2 regions of the Hahella chejuensis KCTC 2396 genome follow, and region 1 is predicted to be linked to the other one. Evidence: predicted binding sites of a transcription regulator. Region 1 holds the regulator's gene; the other holds the start of a gene.

Region 1 (8,135 bases):
GGTCACCAAAGGCGCGGGACGGGTGTCTGAAGTGAGCGCACGCTTCACTCTGGACGCCATGCCCGGTAAGCAAATGGCCATCGATGCGGACCTGAACGCCGGTATTATCAATCAGGAAGAAGCCAAGGCGCGCCGGGCGGAAGTGTCGCAAGAGGCTGACTTCTACGGCTCCATGGACGGCGCCAGCAAATTCGTGCGGGGCGATGCGATTGCGGGACTGTTGATCCTGGCCATCAACCTGATTGGCGGTCTCTCCATCGGCATCATACAGCACGATCTGGAGTTCAATGACGCCGTTCAAAAGTATGCGCTGCTGACAATCGGCGACGGCTTGGTGGCGCAGATTCCTTCGCTGCTGCTCAGCACCGCGGCGGCCATCATGGTGACGCGCGTCAGCACTCAACAGGATATGTCCAGCCAGGTTATCAACCAGATGTTTGGCTCCCCTCGGGCGCTGGCCATTGTCGCCGTGGTTCTGTTCATCATGGGGGTGATTCCGGGCATGCCGCACATGGCGTTTCTGGGGCTGGCGGCGGTGTTTGGAGCCATCGCGTATTTCATGTGGAAGCGCCGGCAGCAGTCGGAAGTGGTGGACGAAGGCGTGACGCCTGGCCCCAGACGTCCCGGCGCGCCGACTCAGCCCGGCGGCGGACCAGCGCTGGCGCCGGGTGAAAGCGCGCCGGCGGTGCGTGGACCGGAAACCAAAGAGTTGGGCTGGGACGATGTGGCCAGCGTCGATATCGTCGGCCTGGAAGTGGGTTACCGGTTGATTCCGCTGGTGGACAAGTCACAAGGCGGACAGCTGCTGGCCCGCATCAAAGGCGTACGTAAAAAGCTGTCTCAGGAATTGGGCTTTCTGATGCCTTCTGTACATATCCGCGACAATCTGGATTTAATGCCGAATTTCTATCGCATCACCCTGATGGGCGTGACCATCGCTGAAGCGGAAATCCATCCAGATCGGGAAATGGCCATCAATCCTGGCCAGGTCTTCGGTAAGTTGGATGGCATTCAGACCAAAGATCCCGCCTTCGGCCTGGAGGCGGTATGGATTGATCCATCCCAAAAAGAGCAGGCGCAGACGCTGGGTTACACCGTGGTGGATTCCAGCACCGTAGTGGCTACGCACTTGAATCAGGTGCTCAGCCGTCACGCTTATGAACTGATCGGCCATGAAGAAGTACAGCAGTGGCTGGAGCAACTGGGTAAGAAGGCGGCGAAGCTGGCGGAAGAGCTGGTTCCCAACACCGTTTCTCTCAGCACGCTGTTGAAAGTGCTGCAGAATCTGTTGCAGGAAGATGTGCCAGTGCGGGACATGCGCAGCATTGCGGAGGCCATCGTCAACTATACGCCTAAGACCCAGGACGCCGGTATTTTGACAGCGGCGGTAAGGGCTTCTCTGCGTCGCCTGATCGTCCAGAACATAGTCGGGGCGGAGCCTGAGCTGCCTGTTATCACGCTGGACCCAGGGTTGGAACAATTACTGCTTAAATCCATGCAACAAGCGCAACAGGCCGGCGGCATGGACGACATCGGTCTGATTTTGGAACCGAGCATGATGGAGAAACTGCAACGCTCACTGGCGGAAGCGGCGCAGCGTCAGGAAATGCTCGGTAAAGCGGCGGTCTTGCTGGTGTCCAACAGCCTGCGTCCGGTTCTGGCGCGGTTCATCAGACTCAGCGTGGAGCGCATGCATGTCCTGGCTTATCAGGAAGTGCCGGACAACAAACAAATCACCATCGTGGCGACAATCAGTGGGTAATCCCGTGCGGGCTCGTGGAGCCGGGAGACTAACATTATGAAAGTGAAACGTTTTTTTGCAGCGTCAATGCAACAGGCTTTAAAGGACATTCGTGAAGATCTTGGCGCGGACGCCGTCATTCTGTCCACCAGCAAAACCGGGGATGGCGTGGAGGTGATCTGCGCGCTGGATTACAACGAGGACGATCAGCGCAGCAGCATGCCTGAACAGGAAGGCGCACGCCCCACGCCCTCTGCGGTGGCCAGGGAGACGGCGGACCGCCATCGTCGCCTGGAGGATGAAATGTTGCGGGTGCGGGAGCGGCTGGAAACGCTGAAAGACAACGCCAGGCCAAAGGCTGACCCCACGCCGGCTTTTGCCGCTGTGGAGCAGGCGACGACGGCTTCCCGGCAAATCGGCGCCGGAGAACAGGAAACCTCTCGTATGCTGGCGGAAATGCGCGAAGAGATCATGCAGCTCAAAAGCATCATGCGTCAGCCTGTGGTCGCTGCGCGGCCGGAAGAAAACCCCGCTCATCGCGAGCTGATCGAACGCCTGCAGGAAATGGGCGTCTTCCGCGAGCTGCAAAGCGCGCTCACCGCCAAGACGGACCCTCGCAAAGGCGCGCAGGAACAATGGCGCAACCTGATGGCGCGGCTTGCGCATGGTTTGAAGGCGGAAAATGAAGAATTGATTCACCAGCGCGGGGTATGCGCATTGCTGGGGCCGACCGGCTCCGGAAAAACCACCACCCTCGCCAAACTGGCGGCGCGTTTCGTGGTTCACTACGGCGCCGAAAAACTGGCGCTGATCACCACGGATCGCTTTCGGGTGGCCAGCCAGCAGCAATTGCAGTCCTTTGGGCGTCTGCTGAACGTGCCCGTGTATGTGGTGGATGAAGAGAACAGCCTGGACGATCTGCTCGACCGGCTCGCCAACAAGCGTTTAGTGCTGGTCGACACCGCCGGGTTGACGCCTCAGGACCCCAATTGGGAGCGTCAACAGAAAGACTTGAAAGTGACCCGTCACCGCATCAGAAATTATCTTGTATTGTCGGCAGTTAACCAACCGCAGGTCATGAAATCCACCTACCATTACTATAAGATGTTGGAGCTTTCCGGCTGTATCATGACCAAACTGGATGAAGCGTTCAGTCTGGGTGAAGTGTTGAGCATGGCCATCCTGAACCGGCTTCCGGTCGCCTATGTCACCGACGGACAGAAAATACCCGATGACATTCATCCGGCGAAAGCGCATGCCCTGGTGGCGCGCGCGGACGCACTGTGGCGGCGGACCCGGCGGGAGACCGAACAAACTAATAATACCACTCGCTTCGCTGCGGAACTGGTGGTCTAAACTATTGAGTGCGGGGTCAATGCCGCGCCGTCTGATAACAGGAGATCTCTACCGGTATGAGCAAAGTACATCCGGTTCAAGTTATTGCAGTCACCGGAGGAAAGGGGGGTGTCGGCAAGAGCAATGTTTCCATAAATCTGTCTCTCGCGTTAGCGGATTTGGGACGTCGCGTGGTATTGCTGGATGCGGACCTCGGACTGGCCAATATTGATGTGTTGCTCGGCGTCACCGCCTCGCGCAATATCGGGGATGTGCTGGCGGGGGATTGCACCCTGCGGGAAGTGATGATCGAAGGGCCGGGGGGCATAAAAATCGTTCCGGCGTCCTCCGGCACCCAGCATCTGACTCATCTGTCTCCTCTGGAACATGCGGGCTTGATCAACGCCTTCAGCGACATCAGCGACGACCTGGACGTGCTGGTGATCGACACGGCGGCGGGCATCTCCGAACAAGTGCTCTCATTCGTGCGCGCGGCGCAGGAAGCCCTGGTGGTGGTGTGCGACGAACCCACCTCGATTACCGACGCTTATGCGGTCATCAAGCTGCTCAATAAGAACCACGATATGTACCGGTTCAGGGTGCTCGCCAACATGGTTCGCTCCGAGCAGGAAGGGCGGCATTTGTTCGGCAAATTATCCAAGGTCTCCGAACGCTTTTTGGAAGTTGCGCTACAATATGTAGGAAGCATTCCATTTGACGAAGCCGTACGCAAAGCGGTGCAACGGCAGCGTCCTGTATACGAAGCCTATCCACGCGCCAAAGCGTCCCTGGCGTTCCGCCAACTGGCGCAGAAAGTGGATAACTGGCCGTTGCCGACGGCGCCGAGAGGTAATTTGGAATTCTTTGTGGAGCGTCTGGTGCACAGTTAGACATGCGCCGGACTGAATGTGAGGGCTCGCCCGGAGGCTATATCCCGGGCGCTTGCGATGAGGCGTGATGGTTGCTGCGCCGGACATATCCTCAAACACCCATGAGAACGTTTTTGTTGAAATCATCCGGTTTATTGCAGGCCTTGCGCGCAAATTCATGTCATTGGCGAATACTTATATGATGTATAGCGAGACGCGGGCGGAGCGCGCCGACACTCTGGTCAGGCAATACGCGCCTCTGGTCAAGCGCATCGCGCATCACCTGATCGCCCGTCTGCCCGCCAGCGTGCAGGTGGAGGATCTGATTCAGGCGGGCATGATCGGATTGCTGGAGGCCGCGCAGAAATACGACGCCGGCAAAGGCGCCAAATTTGAAACCTATGCGGGCATCCGCATTCGCGGCGCCATGGTGGACGAAATCCGTAAAGGCGATTGGGTGCCGCGCTCTGTGCACCGCAACGCCCGCAATATCGCGGAAGCGATACACACTATTGAAGCCCGCACCGGTCGCGACGCGTCGGATGCGGAAGTGGCGGCGGAGCTGGGCGTACCTCTGGAGCAATACCACGCCAGCCTGCGCGACGCCAGTTCGGGGAAGCTGTTCAGTCTGGAAGAGTTGGGCTTTCACGGGGAGGGCGGCTCTGACGATGAAACGTTAACCGCCGATAACCCCCTCAGCGATATCGAACAAAACGCCTTTCTGGAAAAATTGAGCGCCGCGATAGACGGTTTGCCGGAACGGGAGAAGCTGGTGCTGTCTCTCTACTATGACGAAGAACTCAACCTCAAGGAAATAGGCCAGGTGCTCTCAGTCAGCGAGTCCCGGGTCAGTCAGATTCATTCTCAGGCGACCTTGCGACTGCGATCCCGTCTCTCAGACTGGAAAAACAGCTAAATCAAGCCATTGCCGGTGCAGGTTAATGTTTTTTCGAAATCAGCATCCTGCGGTCATGTTTTCTAAAACAACTTGTATCAAAAAACTGGATAGTACGGCGCGACCAGCTAGACTTACTCAGTAGAGTAATGAAATCAAAGGGTTTCCAGCGTCGCCATTGTGGAGGTTACATTGGACAAGAACATGAAAATCCTCGTTGTAGATGACTTTTCAACAATGAGGCGGATTATTAAAAACCTGCTTCGGGATTTGGGCTTCACCAATACCGATGAAGCGGATGACGGGTCCACCGCGCTGCCGATGTTAAAAACCGGGAAGTTTGATTTTCTGGTCACGGACTGGAATATGCCTGGAATGACGGGAATCGAATTACTCCAGGCTGTTCGCGCCGATGAGAGTCTGAAAAACCTGCCGGTGCTCATGGTGACGGCGGAAGCCAAACGGGATCAGATTGTCGCAGCGGCGCAGGCGGGTGTTAACGGGTATGTGGTGAAGCCGTTTACTGCGGCCGTGTTGAAGGAAAAGATAGAAAAAATCTTCGAGCGGATCGACTCCTAATAAAACCGCAGGAATTACTATGACCAATGAACAGCAGCCACCATCCTCCTCCCAAGAGGACATCGAGGCGCGCTTGAGCGAGCAGGCGGCGAGCTTGATGGAACACGTCAGCAAGGGGGACTTTGGCGAAGCGTTGCGGGTAATTTCCGACCTTAATGACACTCGGGACCGCACGCTGTACTACGAAGTGGGCAAGTTGACCCGTTCGTTGCACGAAGCCATACGCAATTTCAATATCGACATGGGCAACGTGAAGATGAATCAGCAGGAGGAAATGTCGAAGATCGCCGACGCCTCCGATCGTCTTTCCTATGTGGTCGATATGACCAACAAAGCCGCCAATAAAACCATGGATATGGTGGAAGCGAGTATGCCTGTGGCGGTGGAAATGAAGCAGGAGGCCCATGAACTCAAGGAAGCCTGGGCGCGGTTGCGGCGGCGGGAAATGGACCCTTCGGAATTCCGCGAGCTGTACAAGCGCATCGATAAGTTTCTGGTGGATCTGGCTGCTAACAGCGACAAGGTGTACACCAATCTGTCGGAAATACTATTGGCTCAGGACTTTCAGGATCTTACCGGACAGGTCATCAACAAGGTCACCGGTCTGGTCAGGGAAGTGGAGGTGAATCTGGTCAAACTGGTCGCCATGGCGGGCAAGGTTGACCGCATAACAGGCATTCAGCACGAGCTGAGAGCCGAAGAAGAATCGATTACAAAAGGGCACGGCCCGCAGATCCAGACCGAAGGACGCTCAGATGTCGTCGCCAGCCAGGACGACGTGGACGACCTTCTTTCCAGCCTTGGTTTCTGAGGAGCACATGAATGGGGTTTGAAGCGGACGAAGAAATCCTGCAGGACTTTCTAGTCGAAGCGGGAGAAATTCTTGAACAGCTCTCAGAGCAGTTGGTGGAACTGGAGCAGAACCCGGACGACCGCGATCTGCTGAACGCCATTTTCCGTGGGTTTCACACCGTCAAAGGCGGCGCCGGTTTCCTTCAGTTGGACGCCTTGGTGGAATGCTGTCACGTGGCGGAAAACGTCTTCGACCTGTTGCGTAACGGTCAGCTCAGCGTCGACTCCGAATTGATGGATGTCGTGTTGCAGGCGCTGGACGCGGTCAACGAAATGTTTTCCCAAGTGAAGATGCGGGAAGAGTTGACCCCCGCCGCTCCCGAACTCATGGCCGCCCTGGAGCGGCTGGCCAGCGGCGAATCCGCCTCTGTGGCGGAAGAGGCTGAAGAGCCCGCCGAAGAACCCATTGAAGAGCGCGAAGAAGCCGCTGAGGAAGCTGAAGCCCCTGTAGCGTCCTCGGAAGGCGATATCACCGACGACGAATTCGAGAATCTGCTTAACGCCCTGGATGATGAAGAAGGCGGAGAGAAAGCGGAGGCGAGCGAATCGAAAGACGAAGGCGACGAAATCACGGAAGACGAATTCGAAAAACTGCTGGATCAACTGCATGGTCCCGGCAAATTCAGCGGCGTCAAGGAAAGTAAATCCGCCAAGGCCGCCCCGGAACCCGCTCCCGTTCCGCAGGAAGACGTCGCTGGCGCCGTGTCCGCCGGCGACAGCGATGAAATCACCGATGATGAATTTGAAGCCTTGCTGGATGAGCTGCATGGCAAAGGCAAGTTTGACGGCGCCGTCTCTGATGGGGCTGAGCAGAAGAAAGCCCCTGCCGCGGAGAAGAAAGGCAAGCCAGCGGCGAAAGCCGAGCCTGAAAAGAAAGTAGAGAAAAAGGTAGAGAAGAAAGAGGCCGCCGCCGCAAGCGACTCTGAACTGATTACCGACGACGAATTCGAAAAACTGCTGGACGAATTGCACGGCTCCGGCAAGGGGCCAAGTCCTACCGCAGGCGCCAAGCCGGCCGCGGCAAAACCGGCGGAAAAGGCGGCTGTGCAAAAAGAGCCCGTCAAGAAGGAGCCGGTCAAGAAAGAACCGCCGAAAGCCGTCAAGCCCGCGCCAGCCCGCGCCGAGCCGGACGAAGAGCGGCGGCAGCCTGCGGCGAGCGCCGCCGCTGGAAAAGACGCCCAGGCCAGTATCGCGACGGAAACCACGGTGCGTGTGGACACCAAGCGTCTCGACGACATTATGAACATGGTCGGCGAACTGGTGCTGGTGCGTAACCGTCTCAAACGTTTAGGCGAAGAGTTCGCCGACGAGAACATGAGTAAAGCCGTGTCCAATCTGGACGTGGTCACCAGCGACTTGCAGTCCGCCGTCATGCAGACGCGGATGCAGCCCATCAAGAAAGTATTTGGCCGCTTCCCCCGCGTAGTGAGGGACTTGGCGCGCAACCTGCGCAAAGAAGTCAATCTGGTGTTGCGTGGGGAAGACACCGATCTGGATAAAAACCTGGTCGAAGCTCTGTCCGACCCTCTGGTCCACTTGGTGCGTAACGCAGTGGACCACGGTATCGAATCTCCCGAAGCGCGCGAGCAAAAAGGCAAACCGCGGGTAGGGCGTGTGGTGCTGGCGGCGGAGCAGGAAGGCGATCATATTCTGCTTTCCATCGAAGACGACGGCGCCGGTATGGACCCGGTGGTGCTGCGCCAGAAAGCGGTGGAGAAAGGCATTTACGATGTGGACGCCGCCGAGCGTCTCACCGACAACGAAGCTTATAACCTGATATTCGCGCCGGGGTTCTCCACTAAAACGGAAATATCCGATGTGTCCGGGCGCGGCGTTGGGATGGATGTGGTCAAAACCAAGATCA
Region 2 (8,057 bases), 360 kb from region 1:
GCTCAGATTCGCGGCACCAACGTCGCGGTTCGTAATGCGGGGGACGCGATCTCGTTGGCGCAGACAGCAGAAGGCGCCTTGAGTTCAATGAAAGACAGCTTACAGCGTATTCGTGAACTGTCACTGCAATCTGCGAACGACACTAACTCAACTATCGACCGTGAAGCCTTGCAGGAAGAGGTTGATCAGCTGATCAGCGAGATTGAAAACATCGCTGAGACGACCAACTTCAACGGTAAGAAACTGCTTGACGGTTCTTTCCAGAACTCCGTTTTCCAAACCGGCGCCAATTTGGGGAACACTATTAACGTGTCCATTTCCAAGCTGGATACCAGCACTTTGGGAACGGCGGACACCAGCGGTATTTCCAGCAGAACGACTACAACCGCTCTGGTTGTAGGCAGCACCGGCAACGAAATGGTTGCAGGGGACATCGTTATCAACGGTATCTCTGTGGGCGCTTCTGTGGGTACTGACGACACGGCTTCCACCAGCCATGCCGCTTCCAGCGCCATTGCCAAGGCGGCGGCCATTAATGACGTCGCCGATCAGACCGGCGTCACCGCTTCTGTCGATGCAAACTATGTCGCCGGCACCACGACCGCCGACGCAACTGCGGCGAACGTGTCCTTGAACCTGAACGGGGTCAGCATCAGTCTGAGTAAAGGCACCACCTTGACTGTCGAGCAGAACCTGCAAGCGACAGCAGACGCTATTAACGAGAAATCCGGCGCCACTGGCGTGCGTGCGGTCTTCGACGGCGACACCGCCAAGGGTATCTCTCTGGTGGCCGACGACGGTCGTAACATCGTATTGACTGAAACTACGAGCAACACCTTGGCCACCTTTGGTCTGGCCGCTGCAAGCTCCCTGGGTAACGCCTATGTCGGCACCTACTCGCTTTCAAGCGACGACGGCAGCGACATTGCACTGACTACGACTACAGGCAACATCGATAACGCCGGTTTTGAAGTGGGCTCATTCAGCGGAAATAACGCGGGTATTGTGAGCGATAACGGTTCTACCACTGCTCTGGTGACTGGCGACATCGTCATCAACAACGTGGCTATCGGACCCAGCTTGACCACTGACGACACGGCCTCCACTGCGAATGCGGACGGTAGCGCCATCGCGAAAGCGGCTGCGATCAACCGCGCCTCTGATCAGACTGGCGTCACTGCGCTGGCTAACGAAAACCGCGTGAACTCAGGCAACCTGACGACCACGACAGCCTCCGCCACAATCACGGTTAACGGCGTGTCCATCACCGCGAGCTTCAGCACCACTGACGATGTTGCTGTGAAGCAGGCGGCGATCATTGACGCGATCAATCAGAAATCCGGCCAGACTGGCGTGACTGCGGAAGTACTGGACTCTGACTCCTTCACTCTGGTGGCTGCGGACGGTCGTAACATCGACATCAGCGGCGCCACAGCGATGGCCAGCATCACCACCACGACCTTTGTCAGCTCTGTGACTCTGTTGTCTGGCGGTCAAATAGATGTTGAATCCAACACCAACTCCGCCGGTCTGGCGAAAGCAGGTTTGAGAATCGGCACATTCGGCGGCGCCGAAAGCGGCTCTCTGCTGCAAGATGTGGACATCTCGACGGTAGCTGGCGCTGAGTCAGCCCTGAAAGCGGTGGATAACGCATTGCAGACTGTAACGTCCAAACAGGCGGAACTGGGCGCCATCCAGAACCGCTTCCAGAACACGATTGCGAACCTGGAAGTGAACAACGAGAACCTGAACTCCGCCAACAGCCGGATCAGGGACGCAGACTTCGCATCCGAGACTGCGGCGTTGTCAAGGGCGCAGGTACTGCAACAGGCCGGTATCTCAATATTGGCGCAGGCAAATGCAAGACCCCAGCAAGTCTTGTCGCTCCTGCAGTAACGGAGTGAACTAACGTGACATACCGGCCGGATGATCTCTTCCGGCCGGTTTAAGCGTTAAGACATGCTAAGAGGTGAGATATGAATGACGTTAAGACTAATGAACTGAGTATGTCGGCGGTCACGAAGCCCGTGAGTTTGCCGGCTGCTCAGTCCGCGACGTCGTCACCTCCGATTGAACCTAAGGTTAAGTCCGGGGTAGCCACGTCTACGCCTGATACGCAGGCTGCGAAGCAGAGCGCCGCAGCCCAACCCAGCAACGATATCGCTGACAAGCAGAAGCAACAGTTGGTAAGGGAGCAGAGCCAGGAGCTGAGGGAAGCGGTGACGAAGTTGAACGAGTACGTTCAATCTGTGCAACGCGACCTGCAGTTCGAACTGGATGAGGATTCGGGAAGAACGGTCATTACTGTTTTGGACAGAACCACAAAAGAAGTAGTGAGGCAGATTCCTGATGACTTGGCGCTCAAGCTGGCGCGCAACTTGCAGCAGGATGAACCAGTGAATCTGTTTTCCGCCAAGGCGTGAGGCTTGACGGAATCAGACAGGGTTCGGCAGGGATTTACGATCCGTAACAAAAAAAGGGGCAAAGATTTGCCCCTTTTTGCCGATAAATAGAGATATGATCGTACACATAACCCGTGAGGTTGGCGTCACATGGCAAGCGTTTCTTCAATAGGCATCGGCTCGGGAGTATTGACCAGCGATTTGATCGAGCAGCTGGCCAGTGCTGAGCGTGAGCCGACGGAAAAAAGGCTGGATCTTAAAGAAGATGAAGTGACGGCCAAACTCAGCGATCTGAGTCGTCTGAAAAGCGCAATCACCGACCTGCGTTTGTCCGCCCGAACATTGAGTACGCCGGAGTCGATGTCCAGCAATACGGCGACCTCCAGCGGCTCTTCTATTGGCGTCACCGCCAACACCTCCGCCAAAACCGGTTCATATGCGCTTACCGTCAGCAACCTGGCTGTCGCGCAATCATTGAGTTCCGGGACTTTCGCTGATAAAGACACCACGACGGTAGGAACTGGAACACTGTCTTTCACTGTTGGCGGCGTTACCGAAAACCTGACCGTAGATAGCAGCAACAACACGTTGCAGGGGTTGTCCGACGCTATTAACGATATGGGGTTGGATGTTAACTCCTCCGTTATCTACAACGGCTCCTCCTATCAGCTTGTGTTATCCGCCTCAAAAACCGGCCTGGCGAACGCTATTTCCATTTCGGCGACGGATAACGACGGCAACAGTACGGACGCTTCTGGAATTTCCCAGTTTATTTATAACGCCACCAACCAGAATTTAACTCAGGACGTCGCAGCGGAAGACGCCGCCTTTACTTTGAATGGCGTGGCGATCACCCGCTCGTTGAACACTGTCGATGACGTGGTGGACGGCCTGACTCTGACTTTAAACGCAGAAACCGCAAGCGCAGTCAACGTTACCGTTAGCAAAGATCTGAATGCTGTGACCGAAAGGGTCCAGGATTTGGTGGATAAATATAATGCTTTGCAGGAAATCATTAATGAAGTCACTGCTTTTGACAGTGATACCGGAGAAAAAGGCACTTTGCTGGGCAGCTCCACGGTGCGCACTATCTCCACGCAATTGCGCTCTACGCTGAGTTCCATTGTTCCCGGACTGGAAAGCTCGAACGTGCGTAGCCTTTCTGAGCTGGGAATTACGACCAACTCAGAATCGGGACAGTTGGAGTTCAACAGCCTTACATTTCAGTCCAAGCTGCAAAGCTACCCGAATGACGTGGCGGCCTTGTTCGCCGATCAAGGCCGCACCACGGACGCCCAAGTTAAGTATGTCAGCGCCGGGATAAACACGAAGATTGGCTCCTACGCCGTAGATATCACTCAGGTTGCGACCCAGGGGGCTTTTACTGGTAATGTGGCGTTGGGCGGCTCCACGGTTATTGACGCGGACAACGACACCTTCAAGATCAAAGTCAATGGGGTAGAGTCCAACACTATTACCCTGACCGCCGCCACCTACACTGATAGTGAGCTGCTGGCGGAAATTCAGACACAACTGGATGCGGATGCGAATATCGCTGGCTCTGGGGTGACAGTGTCGTTGGACGGCAGTAATCAGCTGGTGTTTACCTCTGGACAATATGGCAGTTCATCCACGGTTGAGATCACTGCTATCGACACCAATACCGCAGCGCAGCTGGGTTTGACTGTCGCCACCGGCGTAGATGGCCTGGATGTCGCCGGCACAATCAATGGTAAAGCCGCTACCGGCAATGGCCAGTACCTGACCTCCTCAGAAGGAGACTCCAAAGGACTCAAACTGCAAATTACCGGTGGCGCTACCGGTGCGCGAGGCGAGGCGACTTATATTGAAGGGGTGGGAGACCAGATGGTCGACCTGGTGAATAGTTATCTGTCCTCCGAAGGTTTGATTACGGTCGCCATCAATGGCTTTAATTCACAGCTGGAAAAAATCTCCGAAGACCGTACGGAGCTGGATGACAGAATCACCGCCCTTACCGACAGACTGGCGCGTCAGTTCACTGCAGCGGATTTGATAATTTCCCAGCTTAAGAACACTGAAAATTTTCTGTCCACGCAGTTGGAAGCGTTGCTGGCCAGCAGCACCGGAAGCAAGAGTTAAGCGGCGGGCCTGATTCAGGCGCTTAAGATCACAGACGAGTAATTATGAGGTTGCTATTACAATGAACGCGTTACATCAGTATCAGAGCGTGAATCGTCAGACCAGCATCGTCGATGCGGATGGACACAAGTTGATCCAACTGTTGTTCGATGGGGCGCTGGAGCGCATCACCATGGCGAAAGGGCAGATCCTGGCCAAGAATTTTGAAGGCAAGAATCGGTTGATCGGCAAGGCGGTCGAGATTATCGGCGGACTGCGCGAATTTCTGGATAAAGACAAAGGCGGCGATATCGCTGAGCGTCTGGATGCATTGTACGAATACATGGAACGTCGTTTGTTCGAAGCCAACCTGCAAAATGATGCGATGATTCTGGATGAAGTGGCGGGTTTGCTGAAACAGGTCAAGAACGGCTGGGACGGCATCCGTCAGGAAGCCTTGGAAAAAGGGCTGGTCTAGTCAGGTCTGAATAACCGCTTCCCGCAACCTTATGGGATCTCCGTCCGCCGAAATCGGACGGAGTTCCTGATCAAATGTTGAGTCGCCCTTCGTAAAGCATGCTTAGTTCCCCATCAAGCCTTCCATATGCGCTTCTACACTGGCGGACAAGGCGTTCAAGTTATATCCCCCTTCCAGAATAGAGACAATGCGCCCATTACTGTAAACCCGCGCTACATCCATCAGCAGGCGGGTGATCCAGCGGTAGTCTCTTTCTTCCAGTTCCAGATGCGCCAACGGATCTTTTTTATGGGCGTCGAAACCCGCTGAGATCAATATCAACTGCGGGCGGTGATCCTGCAGGCGGGCGAGCCAGTCCCGCTCGACGCTGCGGCGGAACTGTAACCCACGGGTATGGGCGTCCAACGGCGTGTTGATGATATTGGGGCGGTCCACCGCGTGATGGCTGAAAGGGTACAGTGGATATTCAAAACTGGAGCAGAACAGCACCCGGGGGTCGTCCTGAAAGATGTCTACCGTGCCGTTGCCCTGATGCACGTCGAAATCCACGATGGCGATGCGCTCCAGGCCGTGAAAGTCCATGGCGTGACGGGCGGCGATAGCGATATTGTTGAAAAAGCAGAAGCCCATGGACTTGCTGCGCTCCGCATGGTGGCCGGGTGGACGCACGGCGCAAAACGCAGTGTTCGCCTGACCGCTGAGCACCATATTCGCCGCTTCTACCGCAGAGCCCGCCGCCAGATAGGCGGCGCGCAGGCTGTGACGCATCAGGGCGGTGTCCGGATCGACCATAATGCGGCCTTTGTCCGGATTCAGATTTTCCAGTTGTTCAACGTAGCGGGAGGGATGCACCCGGATAATCTTGTCGCGGTCGGTTTCCTGCGGCTCGACCAAGTCCACTTCCTGCAGTATGCCGGCATGTTCCAGCCGGTCCATAATCGCCTGCAATCGCATGGGGCTTTCGGGATGCCCCTCGCCCATGTCGTGCAATGTACAGTCTTTATGATAGAAAAGGGCGGTTTTCATCTTTGTTTTCCTTTTAGAGGCTTTTAGTCTACTGCAAAGCCATAACCGCTTGAAACCGGTGATGGGGCGAATGTTATAGTCCGCGCCCTCGATTGAGGCGGGCGCGTCGAATTACGCCAAGTCAGTCAAAGCGGGGGATCTTGATATCTGTCAAAGTGGCCGGTATTGGTCTATGTATCTTAGATATCGGCGGCGTTTCCGCAGTCGCCGGGTCCGGAGCCTGTCAACGCAAATGGAGAATACAGATTGGGAACCCGACATTTAGAAGCGTTGTTCAACCCTAAGTCCATCGCCGTGATCGGCGCCTCAGAACGCTCCAATAACCTGGGCGGTATGGTGTTGCGCAATCTGATGTCCACGGATTATTCAGGCCGGTTGGTGGTGGTGAACGACAAGGGCTACCACGACGTACATGGCGTTCCCTGCGTGAAGCGCCCGCAACAGATGCCGTTTCGTCCGGATCTGGCGATTATCTGTACGCCGCCGGAGAGCGTGCCGCGCATTGTCCGGGTGCTGGGAAACGTCAAGGTTAAGACCGCGATGATCCTCACTGGCGGTCTGTCGCGCACTCATAGCCGCAGCGGTCGGCCGCTGATGTATTCCGTACAGGAAATCGCGTCTGAGTACGGCATCCGTATTTTGGGGCCGGAAACCATTGGCATGTTGTCCCCGGCCAGCAATCTGAACGCGACCTACATGCATATGGGAGTGCTGCCGGGCAAGATCGCCTATATCGGCCAGTCCGGGTCTCTCGCCAGCGCGGTGATCGACTGGGCGTTCACCCGGGGCATCGGCTTTTCGCACCTTACCACCCTGGGGGACGGTATTGATGTCGGGCTGGACGACCTGATTGATTACCTGGCCCAGGATCGCAGCACCAAAGCGATTTTGCTGCATATGGAGAATATTCATTCGCCCCGGCGTTTTATTTCCGCCGTGCGGGCGGTGTCACGGGGCAAGTTGGTGATCGCCGTGAAAAGCGGCCGCACTCCCGCATCGCAATGGCGGCCTGCGGAGCTGCCCTTGGGCGTGGTGGACGGAGATAAAATCTTCGATGCGGTATTCCGACGCGCCGGGGTGTTGCGGGTGAACGGCGCCGATGAAATGTTCGACGCCCTGGAGACCCTGACCCGGATGAAGCCCGTGCGGGGCGAACCCTTGCACATTATCAGCAACGGTTTGGGGCCAGGGGTGCTGGCGGTGGATCGGCTGGCTTCTTTAAATGGCGAGCTGGGTTCGTTGTCGCCGGAAACGGTGAGTGAACTGGGCAAGCATCTACCCCCGTATTGGACGCGCCGCAACCCCATTGATCTCAACTATGACGCCAATCCGGAACTGTACCGGCGTACGTTGGAGATTCTCGGGCGCGACCCGCATGTATCCAATGTGCTGGTGCTGTACGCACCGTCTCTGACCGAAGACAGCCTGCAGGTGGCGGATGCAGTGATAGAAGCAGGCAAACGCTCTCACCTGAATATTTTCACCTGCTGGTTGGGCCACAGCACGGTGTATGACGCCAGGGAAGCGTTTTTCCATAGTGGCGTGCCTACGTTCTCCACGCCGGACAAGGCGGTGAAGGCCTTCATGCACATGGTTAATCACCAGCGCAGCCAGCGGGTGCTGCGGGAAACACCGGAATCCTACACTGATCCGATAGTGGACCGTTCCCGTGCGCGCAAGACCATACAGAAGATATACGCATCAGGGCGACGTGTGTTGACCAATGCGGAGTCGCGGCAGATTCTCACCGACTACGGCATCAATATGCTGGATACGCGTTATTGCGAAACGGAAGAGCAAGTCGTGGAGGTGGCGCGGGAGTTTGGCGCGCCGGTGGATATCCGCATTCTGCACGAGCACAGTTGTATCCCTTTCAAAGACGAGAAGACCGGCCGCGGCCGCTACAAGGGCAGGGTGAAGGGGCTGGTGGAGGAAGCGTCTATTCGCGATTCCTGCCGTTATCTGTTGACGCATTACAGAGAACATTACCCAGACAGCGGTTTCCTCGGGTTTGCGGTGCAGCCGAGTTTTCAGACCGTCGGTGGGGTGGG

What was found. Region 1 encodes FliA, which starts transcription of late flagellar genes. Its sites were predicted from a motif close to CTAAAGTTNNNNNNNNNNCNGCCGATA; they were not measured.
Region 2: fliD (flagellar filament capping protein FliD) is a predicted target of FliA. The motif match lies at 2,482-2,508, and genes of this name have one in related genera.

Annotation. Positions count from the first base shown of each region.
Region 1 covers NC_007645.1:5,315,490-5,323,624, reverse strand. The annotation lists gene flhA (flagellar biosynthesis protein FlhA) at 1-1,762, shown strand, start outside; gene flhF (flagellar biosynthesis protein FlhF) at 1,799-3,097, shown strand; gene HCH_RS23210 (MinD/ParA family protein) at 3,154-3,966, shown strand; gene HCH_RS23205 (RNA polymerase sigma factor FliA) at 4,124-4,861, shown strand; gene cheY (chemotaxis response regulator CheY) at 5,033-5,419, shown strand; gene HCH_RS23195 (protein phosphatase CheZ) at 5,439-6,230, shown strand; gene HCH_RS23190 (chemotaxis protein CheA) at 6,242-8,135, shown strand, end outside.
Region 2 covers NC_007645.1:4,954,425-4,962,481, reverse strand. The annotation lists gene HCH_RS35050 (flagellin) at 1-1,896, shown strand, start outside; gene HCH_RS21620 (flagellar protein FlaG) at 1,977-2,423, shown strand; gene fliD (flagellar filament capping protein FliD) at 2,553-4,523, shown strand; gene fliS (flagellar export chaperone FliS) at 4,585-4,980, shown strand; gene HCH_RS21605 (histone deacetylase family protein) at 5,083-6,006, opposite strand; gene HCH_RS21600 (bifunctional acetate--CoA ligase family protein/GNAT family N-acetyltransferase) at 6,253-8,057, shown strand, end outside.